One region of the Halotolerantifilum yawarlongkerapense genome, then DNA from elsewhere that is predicted to be linked to it. Evidence: riboswitches for the same ligand, from Rfam matches in the RefSeq annotation. Region 1 holds a riboswitch; the other holds the start of a gene.

Region 1 (7,901 bases):
GCAATCTCCTGTGAACGTACTAGGACGAGTCAAGAATATTCCATTAACAGTTGGCAAAGATCGGAGAGACTCATGGAGAAGGGGCCCGCGTTCGCTTTGGATAGTTCAGATCATTTTTTCATGCATCTTTCATTCTAAAAATGATTCCAAAGTGTGAGTGCGTAAACGTGTCACTTCGAGAGAATGTCCGGATCAGTTCAATGAAAGCAAGAGTTTGGAGGAAACAATGAATAAAGGAGAAAGAATTATGGTATCGGAGCAATCCATCACGAGGGGAGCCGATTCAGTAACCATGGAAAAAGCGGAAAGAATTCTAGGGTTTGTCTTGTTGGGCCTGTTGTTGTTCATTGGAAAATCGATGTTGGTTTCCAATATGATATTCTTCCGATTGGTCGTCGGGATTGGACTAGGGTACGCGCTTTCTAGAGCATACACAGGCTTTGCAGGAAGCGTGAACAGGGCGTTGAACGCAGGTTCTACGAAACTGATGCGCGCCATGATGTTCATGTTCTTTATCTCTGCCGTGATCACGGCGGGGCTACTTTTCAACAACGATGTGACTTCTTACGGTCTCTGGATCAACCCGATCAACCTTGGATTGATTTTGGGAGGAATTTCCTTTGGTTACGGTATGGGCTTTTCCACGTGTTGTGCTTCTGGTGTGATGACGGACCTCGTAACGGGACTTCCGCGAGCCTTTGTCACCTTGATTTTCTTCATGCTCGGTGTGTTCGTCGGGTTTCCGATTCAGAATCGTGCTTCGATTGTTCGGGACTCCTGGTTCACGTCGGAGACGGGGCTTAACTTCAAAAATGGCGTATTTTTACCGGACCTCTTTCAATGGGATGGAATGGGCGGTTACCTCGGCGCACTGGGCCTGATCGCAGTGTTCTGCGGTATCGTGATCTACCTTTCGTTCCTTTACGAAAAAAAGAGAAAGCAGACAGGCACGTACAAAGGACTCGATATCGAGCGCCTGCAGGATACATCCGAACCTTTTGACCCCACGAATTTCAAAGTCCTCAGTGAAGATACCTATTACCGTGTCTTCGCTAAACCATGGACACTCTTGCAGGGTGGTCTGGTATTGGCCCTGCTCTACACGGTCCTCATGGGCGTAACACGCTCCGGTTGGGGCGCGTCGACACCTTACGGTCTATGGTGGGGCAAGATCATGATGGTCTTCGGCACACCTGTGGACAGTATCGCGAACTTCACGAAGATGAAACCGTCGGCCTTTTTACTCCCGTTCTTTGAGCATCCCGTATCCGTACAGAACTTCGGGATCATCATGGGGACCTTGGTCTTCATGCTCACCGCCGGTCAGTTCAAAAAGATGTTCACCGCAGAGCTGAAGGTGACACCGAAAGAAGTCGTACTGTTCGCCATGGGTGGCTTCTTCATGGGCTTCGGAACGAGACTCGCCAATGGATGCAACGTGGGAGCACTCTACACGCCGATCGCCAATTTATCGCTTTCCGGTTGGTTTTTCCTCGTGGCTATGGTCGTCGGAGGAGTCATCGGTAAGAAAGTCGCCAACTTGGTGAAAGCATAAGCAGCTTGGTATCAAAACCATCTCCCCTTCAGTAGGGAGGGGGAGAACTACATATAAATATAGAGAACGCGGAAAGAGGAGGCGTACCAATGAGCAAAAGAATTTTGATCGTGGGTGGCGTAGCGGGAGGCGCATCAGTTGCCGCACGTGTGAGACGAATTGATGAACAAGCAGAAGTGGTCATGTTCGAGAGAGGTCCCAATGTTTCTTTTTCAAACTGCTCACTGCCCTACCATCTGTCGGGTATCGTGCCGGAAGCTGACGACCTTGTGTTGATGTGCCCTGATATGTTTGATAAGCAGTACAATATCGAAGCGCGTGTTAACTCAGAAGTCATCAAGGTCATGCGAGATGAGAAGAAAATTCTCGTGAAAAATCTCGTGACGAATGAAGAATACGAGGAAAGCTATGACAAGCTGGTGCTCTCACCCGGAGCCAATGCGATTTTACCGCGTAGCATCGAGGGGATCACGGGTGAAAACGTATTCGTCGTGAGAAACGTTGTGGATATTCGCAAGCTCCAGGGATACATCAACGAGAACAAGATCCAGGATGTTGCTGTTGTCGGTGGTGGTTTCATCGGTTGTGAAGTGGCTGAGAACCTCGAGATGGCTGGAAAGAATGTAACCCTGATCGAAGCCCAGGATCAAATTATGGCTCCTTTTGACTACGACATGGCCCAACTCCTCCATAAAGAAATGCACGACAATGGAATCGATCTCGTTCTCTCCGATGGTGTCTCTAAGATTACCAAAGGAGAAGTGGAATTGGCTTCTGATAAAAAAATCAAGGCCGATGCTGTGATCATGGCTATTGGTATCGCACCGGAAACATCCTTAGCCGTAGACGCTGGTCTGGAGATCGGTGCAACGCGTGGAATCAAGGTCGATCACAATTACCTGACGAACGATCCAGATATCTACGCTGTCGGTGACGCGATCGAAGTCTTCCACAAGATCACGGGCAAACCCACGCGATTGGCTCTCGCTGGCCCCGCCCAGCGACAGGCGAGAGCTGCGGCTGATCATATGTACGGCATCCACCACAACAATAACGGTGTCATCGGTTCTTCCGTTGTTCAGATCTTTGAGCTGGGTGCTGCCTCCACGGGCCTCAACGAAAAAACCTGCCAGGCCGCTGGACTCAGCTACGATGTGGCTTATGTGATTCCTGGTGATATGGTGGGTCTGATGCCCGAGTGTAGCCCTATGCATTTCAAGCTGATCTACGAATACCCGACGGGTAAAATCCTCGGCGCACAGGCCATCGGTGTCGGCAACGTGGATAAACGCATCGATGTCATCGCCACGATGATCACCATGGGTGGGACACTCGAAGACCTCAAAGAACTCGAGCTTTGCTACGCTCCTCCCTTTGGAACGGCGAAAGATGTCGTGAACTTTGCTGCCCTCGTAGGTCTGAACTTGCTCTACGGTAAGTTCAACCAGGTGCGCGTATCCGAAGTGAGGAACCTCGTGGAAAGCGACGCCTTCATCATCGACGTACGCGAGCCCGACGAGTTCGCAGAGGGTCACCTCGTGAACTCTGTGAACATCCCGCTCAGCGAGATCCGCAATCGCCTCGATGAGATTCCGAAGGACCAACCCGTGTACCTACACTGCCGCTCTGCGCAGCGTAGCTACAATGCGGTACTGGCTCTCCAGGGTAACGGGTTTGACAACGTGTGCAACATTTCGGGCTCTTATCTGGGCATTTGTTGTCACGAGTACTTCCGCGATCAGACTACGGATCGCGAAAAGATCGTTACCGCTTACAACTTTAATTAGTCATAACCGGACCCTCCACAATGGAGGGTCTTTTTTCAACAGAAACCATGAGAAAGTCGGCGGGCCTCCTACGAGCGTCGGTTGCGAAGAAATTGGAAGGTTTCTCATCTGATCACTTGTCTGCAGGTGCCAATCTGTGGTAGGATGACTATCAATTAGAACCATTCAGACAATTGCATCGCATTTCTTATCAAGAGAGGCCGAGAGACAGGCTCGATGACGCCCGGCAACCAGCTGTTCCTAAGCATGGTGCTAAATCCTGCATTCCCCGATAAGGGGAATGAAAGATGAGAGCGTCAGATTATAAGATCAAGCGTCGCTTTCTATCAATAGAAAGCGACGCTTTTTTATTTCAGTAGAGGAGGAGAGACCATGTACATCCACGAGCTTGCGAAAAGCAACAAACCACTGATTTCTTTCGAAGTCTTCCCACCGAAGCGAAAGGGTGATCTCAGATCGGTCTATCGCACGATTGAGGAGTTATCCGATCTTTCTCCGGATTTCTGTAGTGTAACCTACGGAGCTGCAGGATCAGAGCGTGGCGAGGGAACCCTGCGTATCGCCGACTGGATCCAAAGGGAGGTAGGAATAGATGCTCTCGCCCACCTGACCTGTGTGGGAGCCACCCGTGAAGAGATGGAAAGGGTGCTCGACACTTTTTCCGAGCGCGGCATCCGTAATATCCTGGCCCTAAGGGGGGATCGTCCGGAGACGGAAGGACCTTTCACATCGGACTTCCACCACGCTTCCGATTTGATTCGGATGATTCGCAAGCGCGAGGCTTTCTCCATTGGCGCCGCCTGTTATCCGGAGGGGCATGTGGAAGCGAAGAGCCTCACAGCCGATCTTCTGCACCTGCGCGAGAAAGCGGGCGCCGGAACCGATTTCTTAATCAGCCAACTGTTTTTTGATAACGAGAAGTTCTATGATTTTCGCAAGGAAATGCGCTCGATCGATATCCATTCTCCTCTGTTCGCAGGGATCATGCCGGTGCTCAATAGACGTCAGATCGAGCGGATGGTGGCGCTCAGCGGCGCCACCTTACCCCCGAAATTCAGGAAAGTACTCATGCGCTACGAGCATGACCCGGATGCACTGCTCGATGCTGGAATAGCCTATGCCGTCGAGCAAATCGTCGACTTGTTCTCCAGTGGGGTTGATGGGATCCATCTGTATGTGATGAATAAACCGGAGGTTGCCCGTCGTTTGGTTCGATCGACACAGAGTATCGTCAAGATGCTCAAGGCGGAGAAATCCGGTGAAAGCAGTGTGAAGCCATATGCTCAAGAAGCGTAAAGAACGCATGCGAGAACAGATCGATCGCACTGCCCTCCTCTCCTACCTACACCATGGGGGAGCAGGACTCCATTCAGAACAGGAAATGGCCATTGAAACGGCCATCGATGAGGTCATCGCAATTTCGAATCCGCGGGCCATCGCTCACGTCTTTCGACTGGCTAGCGTGGAAAAGGGTGTAGCGCTCCAAGAGGGGCCGACCCTCTTATCGCAAGATCTCGCCCGAACGCTTACAGGTGCTGAGGAGGTGGCGGTCGTGGCCTGCACCTTGGGCCACGAAGTCATGCGACAGATCAAGAAGCGCATGATGACACGTCCCTCGGAGGGTGTTCTTTTCGATGCCGCTGCCTCTGCCTTGGTCGAAGCGCTGGCCGAAGTGATCCACAGGGATTTGCCCCGATCCAAAGAACAAACTGTTGGGATACGCTACAGTCCCGGATACGGCGACCTGTCGTTGGAAAGTCAAGAGGAGCTACTTGCGCTGATCGGCGCACAAGAACGACTGGGGATTCACACCAACGCAGGGCATCTGATGATTCCAGAGAAGTCGATTTTATTTCTGGTGGGTATCGGACCAGAAGGTTTGATGCAAACATCGGTAGCTTGTGACCACCGATGTTTGCAATGCGATGCAAAGCTATGTCTGACAGAAAGGAGTCGCACATGAATCGATTCATTGAGCAGCTCAAAAGAGGGATCATCGTTTTTGACGGCGCTATGGGAACGGCTCTACAGAAAAAAGGCTTACCACATGGCATGCTACCGGAGGCTGTGGCTATCGAGCACCCCGATTGGCTAGAAGAAGTCCACAGGGCGCATCTACTGGCAGGTGCCGATGTGATCACTACAGCAACTTTCGGTGCGAACGCAATCAAGTTGAAAAAGGGCGGGTTCACGCCTGAAGAAGTCATTCCGAAGGCGGTGGCCTGTGCACGGAAGGCCATTGACCAACTTGGAGCAGATGATAAGGAACGATTTATAGCCCTCGATCTAGGCCCGATCGGCGGTCTCATGGCCCCTTACGGCGACCTGGATTTCGACGAAGCCTACACTCTGTACGCTGAACAAGTGAAACTGGGCGTCTCCGCTGGCGTGGATCTGATGCTTATCGAAACACAGACCGATCTACAGGAAGCGCGCTGTGCACTCTTGGCGACAAAAGACCATACAGACCTACCGGTGATTGTCACCATGAGCATTGAAGAGAGCGGTCGTACTTTCATGGGAACAGACACGGAGACCATGGCCACCGTTCTCGAGGGCATGGGCGCCACGGCCATCGGACTGAACTGTTCCTTTGGACCCGAGGGGCTCTTGTCCCATATTGAGAATCTTCTCAGCAGCACGCATCTACCGATCATGGTCCAACCGAATGCCGGCCTCCCCACGGTTCGATTCGGACAAACTGTTTACGAAAAGCCGGATGCGGCTTTCCTTTTTCATGCGCGCACTTTTTTTGATCGGGGTGTTTCGATCATGGGCGGTTGCTGTGGGACCACGGCAGAGCACATCCAACTGATCCGACAGGCTGCGGATCAAGCGCCTTTGGTAGAGAGAAGGATCTCGCATATCGCCCGGCTGGCCTCCCATCGCCGTGTTGTCCGCTTGGCGCAAGGGCCACTGATCGTTGGAGAACGGATCAACCCCACCGGACGTCCGGCCATGAAGGAAGCTCTGAAAGCAGAGCGCTTCGATTATCTCATCGAGGAAGCGATTCGTCAGGTAGAAGAAGGTGCCGATCTGCTCGATGTGAACATCGGGCTCCCGGGTATCGATGAAGTGGCGCTTTTACCACGGCTGGTCATGGAACTGCAGACGGTGGTCGATGTGCCTCTTGTGCTCGACTCCTCTGATCCAAAGGCTCTCGAAGCTGCGCTCAGGGTCTACCAAGGAAAAGCACTGATCAACTCAGTGAGCGGGAAAGTGAATAGCCTCGATCACATACTCCCACTGGTCAAACGCTTCGGGGCATCGGTGGTCGGCTTGTTACTCGATGACAGCGGACTACCGGAAACGGTAGACGAGCGATTGGAGATCGCCAGACAGATCCTAAAAAAAGCTACCGCGCTCGGCGTTCATCCGAAGGATCTTGTCATGGATTGCCTCACCCTGCCCGCTGGAGCCAAGCAGGAACAGGTCGAGCCTACACTAGAGGCACTTGAGCGCGTCAAAGCGACATACGATGTGCACACCATCTTGGGCGTGAGCAACATCTCCTTTGGCCTACCGAACCGTGAGGCGATCACCCGCACCTTCACAGCCCTCGCCATCAGCAAGGGTCTCGACCTGGTCATCGCCAACCCTGGGCAGGCTTCTGTTGTGGAGACGGTTCATGCCGCCCGTTTGCTCCGGGGAACGGATGTGGACGGAAGAGGGTTCATCGACCGATATGGAAAATCTAACGACGATTCATCGACTCAGTCTGAGACCATCATGATGACGATGTCAGAGGCCATTAGGGCGGGGCACACGAGAGCGGCCTTGCGTGCGCTCGATGAACTACTGGAAGAGAAAGATCCCCTGGAGATTATCAACGATGAGATGATTCCGGCTCTCAACGTCGTCGGGGAACAATATGAGGAGGGAAAACTCTTTTTGCCGCAACTGATCCGGTCGGCGGAGGTGGCCAAGGAGATTTTTGCGGTCCTCAAGGTAAAAATGGCACAGGCAGGGCAAGAAGAAGGGCCCAGCAAGAAGATTCTTTTGGCCACTGTGGCACACGATGTACATGATATCGGTAAGAACATCTTGAAGGTTGTGCTCGAAAACTACGGGTACACGGTCGTTGATCTGGGCAAAGATGTCCCTGCGTCAAGAATCCTAGAGGTTTGTCGACAAGAGGAAATTCCCCTCGTCGGTCTCAGCGCCCTCATGACCACCACTGTGACCAGTATGCAAGAGACGATCGCATTGATCAAAGACCAGCTTCCCAACACTCGCGTGATTGTGGGAGGGGCTGTGCTCGATGCACAGTATGCTCAGACGATCGGTGCCGATGCCTACGGACAAGACCCCATGGAGATGGTACGTTATGCAGAAGCATTATTCCAGCAGGAGAGGAGCCCTTCCAATGAACGCTAAGATCAGAACATTTGAGGAGAAGGATCTCGAGTGGGTCATCCGACGCCACGTGGCCATCTATGGTGAGGAAGAGGGATTCGACGATACCTTTGAGCGTTATGTGGCGGAGCCTTTGACAGCGTTCTGGGCTGACTTTGATGCTGAGCAGGAGAATCTCTGGATTGCCGAGGTAGAGGGGTCGC
Region 2 (7,901 bases), 240 kb from region 1:
GTATCATAGCATATCTGGGATGGCGTCTTCATCCATCCCACCCCTTCAACCGCAGGAATCCTGCGGTTATTTTTTTTGTGCGGGGGTAAATAAAGAGACGTAGATGAGTATGTGAGAATGGGGGATCAAGCAGTGAAAAGATTATTCGCAAAGACCGATGCTTTTGATGACGCCATGGCCTTTTTCTCAGGTGGAAAATTTCTTTATGCCAACGCAGCGTTTTTGGATCTTTTCGGCTATGACGACCTAGCGCAAGTGGTGGGCCGATCGATCGATTCGGTGACCCCCCCGGGTGCGCCCTATCCTGATTATATGAAGCGTATGCAAGCGAACCCCGCTGAAAACGGTAGTGGATACCGCTTCGATTGGAAGCACCAGAAGACGGATGGAAGTCCCTTTGAGTCGGAGGTGATCGTGTTCCCCGTGGGGCTCGATGAAGAGAGTCTATTTGCGTTGATCGTGGTGGACCTATCGGACTGGATCCAACGGGCCGAGAGCACGTCGGATTTTTACGGGGAGTTTTACGGCGATCAGGAGGCCATTATCCTGATCATCGATCCGGAGGATGGTCAGATCCTGTACGCCAGTGAGGGGGCCTGTGCCTTCTACGGTTACACCGAGGAAGAGCTCACAGACCGTTCGATCGCAACGATCAATACCCTCTCGCGGGCGGAGGTGCGCGCCGAGATGCAGAAGGCCGCATCGCAGAAGCGGCGGCATTTCGAATTTTACCACCGTCTGGCGGACGGGACCTCACGTGAGGTCCGTGTGATCAGTGGTCCCATCGATTACATGGGAAAGAAGGCGCTGTACTCCCTGGTGCGACCGCGGGAGGAGCAGCAGAAGTCAAATCTAACGATAGAAGCCTCTCTCTTTGAGCAGATCTTCTTCAAAGGACACGAGGCCCAGTGTGTGGTCACCACCGATGAACGGGTACTCGTGGCCAATCAAGCTTTCCACCGCTTTTTCCACTATGAAGCAGGAGAGGTGGTGGGGCGTTCGATCATGGAGCTGGTGATCCCCACGGAGCACCGTGAGGAGGCGCGGCGTTACCGCGACCTCCTGGCCTTCGGCGAGACACTCGAACGGGACGTGATCCGAAGAGACCATCTAGGGAACGATCACCTGTGCCACATGATCCTGACGCCCGTGCGTTGGGGTGAGGAACTGGTGGGTACCCACGTGATCTATCGCGACCGGAGCGACGAGGCCGAGGACTCGGAGCGGCAGCTGCTCGAACGATGCTTCACGCGTACGGACGAGGGTTTTGCCATCGCCGATAGCGAGGGCATCATCCAGTGGTCCAACCGACCCTTCCAGCGGAATGTCTGGGGTGTGGGTCTCAAGGAACAGATGGATTTCAAGATGCTTGTGGCCGAGGGAGAAAGGGAGGAAGCGCTCGCGTGTCTGGAGACAGATGGGCGATGGCGGGGAGAAGCCCGACCGATCCTGGGGGGAGGTCCCGACACCTCCCTCTGGGTGCGGATCTACCGCATAGAGAACAACGAGGGCGAAACTTCGCTGTTCGTGTTGCTACTGTCTGGAGCCAGCGCCCAGCCCAACTGGGAGGGCGAAGTGCGGGAGGAGTAAGGGAGATTTTTCTCCCGGGAGAGGAGCCTAGAGCATGAGAGTACTGATCATAGAGAGGGAGACGGAGCGCCGGGAGCGGCTGCAGGAACAAATCGCACCGGCGGTGACGCAGTGCGTCGCGGTGGATAGCGGGAACTCGGCGCTCAATTACCTGGAGGAGTCCTTTGATCTCTGCGTCCTCGATCACGAGATGACGGGTAAAGCCGTCTACGAGATGCTGATCGAAATGAAGGTGGCCCTGCCCCAGGCGGAGCTGGTCGTCTACGCCGGAGAGGATGATCCCACCCACGAGAGCGTCGCCAAGGTCATGGGGGCCGATCATTTCCTCCTGAAGCACCAGACGGACGCAACGCTCATCGATTTCATCACGCGCCGTGTAAAGCAAAAAGGAGGGCGGGCCTAGCCATGGAAGAAAAGATCAAGAGAATCATCGAGGCCTACAAAGACCAGGATTTGATTCACATCGCCGTGACCTGCCCGGAACTGGGAGTCGCCATCGATCGGGCCTACCAGAAGGAGACGGAACACCACCGGATCAACGAGATGGTGAGGGGCGGTCGGGGTCGCGTGGAACTGGTGCTACACGAGATGAAGGACAAGTACGCCCTGCTCGCCGAGCTCCTGGCCGATCAGTTGTCCCTGGCCCTGGTGGAGAAGGAGCGGGAGCTCTTCAAGAAAATCGCGGATTACGGTGAGAACAGCATTCTGGTCACCGATGAACGCGGGCACATCCGATATGTGAATTACCATTTTGAAAAGATGACGGGCTACCAGCTGGTGGAGGTCATCGGCGAAAATCCCAACATCCTGCGTTCGGGCGAGCAGTCCGACGCCTTTTACCAAGAGATGTGGCAGGAGATCAAGGCGGGCCGTCCCTGGCTCGGTGAGTTCCACAACAAGCGCAGGGACGGATCGCTTTTTTGGGAGCGTGCTCGGATTTTGCCGCTCGATCTCGCCGATGAGACGGTCTACGTGGCCTACAAAACGGATATCGCCCTGCAGAAAAAAATCGAGGAGACCCTGATCCTAAAGAACCGGCACCTAGCGGATGTGCTTTCGGAACTGGAGAGGACCCAGACGGCCCTTCGGGACCAGGAGGGACTGGAGGAAGTCGGCGATCTCGCGGCGGGCTTGTCCCACGAGCTGGCGATTCCACTGCAGGTCTTACGCGATAGGCTGGAGACCCTGCAAGAGGAGAAAGACAGGGTTGGAGAAAGAAAGGCGCAGTCCCTCCTGTCTGAGATCGACCGCGCTCTCGGCTATGTGGAAGGGGTGATCCGGTCCTTCACCTCCTACACGGAAGGAGAAAGGGAAGAAGGGAATACCCCTTACAACCTCGGGGAAGCCCTAGACCGGGTCTTGTCCCTGCTGTCGCCCCTGATCGGTGATCAAGTGATGGTAAAGGTGGACATGGATGAGGTGACTCCCTTCACCTGTAGGGAGGTGCCGATGAACCGGATCCTGTTCCAAGTGATCGAGAATGGACTGGAGGCCATCGGAAAAAAAGAGGAAGGCGGGACCCTGACCATCGAGGTGAGAGAGGATGAGGACCTGGCGGTCCGGATTCGAGACGATGGGGTGGGTATCCCCCAAGGGGACCTAGCCAGGGTCTTCGATCCCTTTTACACCACGAAGGAAGGGACGCACCGAATGGGCCTGGGCCTCCACGTGACCCGCCACCTGGTGGAAAAAGAGATGGGCGGGCAGATCGATGTGACGAGCGACCAAAACCAGGGAACAACGGTGACGATCTGTCTCCCCCGCTAAGGGCTTTTGGGGAAGACGTGGTCACGCGGACAAAAAAATCTAGTATTCCTAAGAAAAATTCTTGCTAACGGTATTTTCCTGTGGTATAGTACAAACTGCAAAACAACATAACCTTATTGCGAGAGACGGAGGGATTAGGCCCCGCGAAGTCCGGCAACCTGCCTGAAAGAGGGTAAGGTGCTAAGTCCTACAGGCGCTCTGGATGCCTGGAAGATAAGGAGACGAAAGAACCGACTCTCTTCTCGCGCGCTTATGCCAGAACGGGAGTTTTTCCTATTCAGCTAACCCTTTTGGAGGTGTATCGACTGTGAAAAAAAGACTTTTTACCTCGGAATCAGTAACCGAGGGACACCCAGACAAGATGTGCGACCAGATTTCCGATGCGATTCTGGACGCCATCTTCATGCAAGACCCCGAGGCCCGCGTGGCCTGTGAGACGAGTGTGACCACTGGACTCGTGCTCATCGCCGGCGAAATCACGACCGACTGCTATGTAGACATCCCCAAGGTCGTGAGACAGACCGTTCGCGAGATCGGTTACACCCGTGCAAAATATGGATTCGACAGTGAAACCTGTGCCGTGCTCACGGCCATCGACGAACAGTCTGCGGACATCGCCATGGGCGTCAACGAGTCCCTAGAGCACCGCAGCGGTGTACAGGACAAGTACGAGCTCATCGGTGCCGGTGACCAGGGTCTGATGTTCGGCTTCGCCTGTAACGAGACGGAAGAGCTTATGCCCTTGCCCATCAGCCTGGCCCACAAGATGGCCAAGCGTCTGGCCGATGTACGCAAGGAAGGTATCTTGGATTACCTGCGCCCCGATGGCAAGACCCAGGTGACGGTAGAGTACCGCGACGACAAGCCCTACCGCGTGGACGCGGTGGTCATCAGCACCCAGCACCGCGAGGACGTAGCCCTTGCTACGATCGAGGCCGACTTGATCGAGCACGTGGTGAAGGCCATTGTTCCTGAGGACCTACTGGATGCGGAGACCAAGTACTACATCAACCCCACGGGCCGATTCGTCATCGGAGGCCCCCAGGGTGATGCTGGCCTGACGGGCCGCAAGATCATCGTGGATACCTACGGTGGATACTCGCGTCACGGCGGCGGAGCCTTCAGCGGGAAAGATCCGACGAAGGTAGACCGTTCGGCTGCTTACGCAGCCCGCTACGTGGCGAAGAACGTCGTGGCCGCTGGGCTGGCCGACAAGTGCGAACTGGAGCTGGCCTACGCCATCGGTAAGGCAGAGCCCGTTTCCATCCTGGTGGAAACCTTCGGCACCAACAAGGTGGACGAAGACCTGATCGAGACGCTCGTGCGCAAGCACTTCGACCTGCGCCCCGCTGCGATCATCGATACGCTGGGCCTCCGCGCCCCAATCTACCGTCAGACGGCCGCCTACGGTCACTTCGGTAGAACGGACATCGATCTGCCTTGGGAGCGCACGGACAAGGCTGCTCTCCTGAAGGAAGAAGCGGGTCTGTAAACGGACCCAAAACAATAAAAGCAGTATCAGCGAGGCAACGACGAAAGTGCCTTTTTAGCGGTAAGAGAACGGCCCCGGATCCTAGAAAACTAGGATCCGGGGCCGTTTGATCTTGTCTTAACTCTCTGCGGTGACAGCGTAGACTTTCGCACTCTCGATCTCGCCGGTCTTCCACTGGAACTTGTTCAGGTGTCCGTAAACGATCGAGATGATCGGGACCACCCAACAAAGGATGGCATAGGGCGCGTAGGCCAGGGTACTGACGCCCAGGGTACCCGCCATGAAGACGCCGCAGGTGTTCCACGGTACAAGGGGCGAGGTCAGCGTGGCCGAGTCCTCGAGAGTCCTCGAAAGGGTCTGGGGTAGGAGATCGCGTTTCTTGTACTCCCCGACGAACATGCGGCCCGTGATCACGAGGCTCGTGTACTGGCTGGCCGTGATCATATTGAGGCCGATGGCACTGAGCACGACGGAGGTGACGAGTCCACCGATGGATTTGGTGAGGCGGACCACTTGACCGAGGAGCACTTCCAGGACGCCGTTCTTCTCCAGTACAGAGCCCAGCGTGATGCCGAGCATGGCGAGGCTGGCCGTCCAGTTCATGCTCTGGAGCCCCCCGCGGCTCAGGAGGGTGTCGATTTCATCGATACCGCTGGCAGAGGCGTAACCGCTATTCAAGATGCCGGCGATGGATGTGACGGATTCTCCCTGAAGGAAGATGGCCAAGACCGCCGCGGCCAGAGTGGCGCTCACCAGCGTGATCAGGGAAGGGACCTTTTTGATAGCGGCCGTTAAGATGATGGCCGGTGGGATGAGCGTGAGTATACTGAGGTTGAAGTTCTGCTCGATCACCTGGAGGATGGCATCGATGGAAGCGGTGTTGACCGTACCACCGTAGTTCATCCCCAGGGCACCAAAGATCACCAGGGTGATAGCAAATCCGGGTACCGTGGTGTACATCATGGATTTGATGTGGTCGAAGAGATCACCCTCTGCCACGGCTGGTGCGAGGTTCGTGGTATCGGAGAGGGGTGACATTTTGTCGCCCAGGTAGGCACCGGAGATGATGGCACCTGCCGTCATGGCAGGGTCCACACTGAGACCAGCGCCGACGCCCATGAGCGCCACACCCACCGTACCGGCGGTGGACCAAGAGCTACCGGTGGCCAGGGCCACAATGGCTGCGATGATCGTTGAGGTGACCAAGAACATAGAAGGGTTGATCAGCTTCAAGCCCCAGTAGATGATCAGGGGCACGGTACCGCTGGCGATCCACGTTCCGATCAGGGTACCGATGATGTAAAGGATCAGGAGCGGAGGGAGGGCCAGCTTTCCGGCTTCTTCGATGGACGACATGATGGCCTCCCATTTGGCACCACCGAGCATCAGGACCAAAATCGCAAAAGAGGTGACCAGGAGCAGGGTGATATGGATGGGGATGCTCAGGAGGAAAACACCTGTGGACATACCCACGATCATGAAGAGCAAGATAGCCAGGGATGCATTCAAGCTAGGTAAAGATCGATCCATATTAGTTCACCTCTTTCTGGTAGAGAGCTTCAAATTTTTCATCCAAGACCTCGTTGACCGTGATCCCGATGGTGGCCATGGTACGCACGGCCTCGAATCGGTAGTCTTTCTGTCGGACAGCAGAGGCTACAGCGATCACGGAGTCGATCAGCGGGGTTTTTATCCCCAGTTGGTCGGCCATGTGGGACATGAAGACCAGACCGTAGCCGACATCTTCATTGAGATAGCGGTGGTCGAGGGCGGATTGCGCCTTGATCCCCTGGAAGCCCGGAGCTTTGGTGTAGCCTTCGTGGTAGGTGGCTTCTTCCATATAGCCCTGGAGTACGCCGAGCTCGTTGTCCGGTAGAATCGTGACGCCGAGCTTTTCTGCAATCATCAGGCGCTCGCGATCGACGGCAGCCATGAGATTGGCCACACCCGGTGTAATGCCCTCCTCGTAGAAAAGGAAGTCGCCGTTGGTCCGTTCGATCAGAGCGGCATTCATCAGTGTGATCGAGGGATGGAGGACGGGGTTCGAGTTCTGGAGCATGGTCTGAAAGACATTCTTTGCGCCTTCCGTATGGGGATAGACCGCTTGGAAGAGTTTGAGCGCTTTGTCGAGGTCGCCACTGGGAATGGTGGAGAGGTAGAGACCGCCCCTGAGTTTTAGGAAAATCTTGACGCCGCCCGAAGGTAGAATCCGAGAGGCATAGGGGAGCGTCGATGTTTCCCCGATCAAGACTTGTGAGGCTTTGGGGTGATCGCCGAAGATTTTTTTCGTGATCAGGGCGCCTCCGAAGGAACCGGGGCAGACGATATAGACCTGATTCGGCTCGATGACTTCTTTGATGGTCTCGGCAAAGGGCTCTGTGCTAAAAGAGGGCCCGATGGCCAGGATCAACGCGGCGTCGCGGATGGCTTCGGCGATATCGTGGCCCGCATAGAGAATGGGGGCAAACCCCTCCAGTTCACCTTCTACTCGGATGCCCTTGTCCCGGTTGAGTTTGTCGATTTGTGCTGGAAAAGCCTCAAAATCAAAGAGACTCACCTCATGCCCTGCCAGTGACCAGTCTGCCGCCGCTGCACAGGCTCCGTTGCCCGATCCTAAGATGGCTACTTTCATACTGTACTTCCTCCCTTTTCAGTCCTTTGCTTGTACAATCCGGTAAGTTCCATGTGATCTTCTCTGTCTGTTGAGAATGATCTACCCTAGGATAGTGCAAAGGCTGTGCCAATATTCTGAAAAGGTTAGAAGGGTTGCAATCACTAACTTTGAGCGAAGTGTGCAGTTTGAACCATTACAAAATGCCAATAAATGAGCATATGAAAAACGTTTTCCGAAAGATGTGACGGCTTTTCGTCACTAACGATCCTGAAATGGCGAAAAACTGTCACCGAGACGGGGTCTAGGGGGTAATATCCAGCTTGTTCATTCTGTATGTGAGGGTCTGGCGCGGTAACTCTAGGATCTCGGCCGCCTTGACGATATTTCCTCGGGAGTGCGTCAGGGCACGCAGGATCATCTCCCGCTCTACCTTCTCCA

The links. Region 1 has a riboswitch for S-adenosylmethionine ahead of metF (methylenetetrahydrofolate reductase [NAD(P)H]). Riboswitches for the same ligand answer to the same signal wherever they lie in the genome.
Region 2: another riboswitch for S-adenosylmethionine. It lies ahead of metK (methionine adenosyltransferase); the one in region 1 lies ahead of metF (methylenetetrahydrofolate reductase [NAD(P)H]).

The regions. Positions count from the first base shown of each region.
Region 1 is NZ_CP199719.1:1,287,523-1,295,423, reverse strand. It holds gene ACULM0_RS06325 (YeeE/YedE family protein) at 248-1,555, shown strand; gene ACULM0_RS06320 (FAD-dependent oxidoreductase) at 1,645-3,342, shown strand; SAM riboswitch class I at 3,527-3,636, shown strand; gene metF (methylenetetrahydrofolate reductase [NAD(P)H]) at 3,715-4,638, shown strand; gene ACULM0_RS06310 (hypothetical protein) at 4,622-5,305, shown strand; gene ACULM0_RS06305 (homocysteine S-methyltransferase family protein) at 5,302-7,719, shown strand; gene ACULM0_RS06300 (GNAT family N-acetyltransferase) at 7,709-7,901, shown strand, end outside.
Region 2 is NZ_CP199719.1:1,530,577-1,538,477, reverse strand. It holds gene ACULM0_RS07455 (PAS domain-containing protein) at 133-1,590, shown strand; gene ACULM0_RS07450 (response regulator) at 1,625-1,993, shown strand; gene ACULM0_RS07445 (two-component system sensor histidine kinase NtrB) at 1,996-3,357, shown strand; SAM riboswitch class I at 3,468-3,577, shown strand; gene metK (methionine adenosyltransferase) at 3,665-4,849, shown strand; gene nhaC (Na+/H+ antiporter NhaC) at 4,967-6,379, opposite strand; gene ACULM0_RS07430 (NAD/NADP octopine/nopaline dehydrogenase family protein) at 6,381-7,481, opposite strand; gene ACULM0_RS07425 (sigma-54 interaction domain-containing protein) at 7,765-7,901, opposite strand, start outside.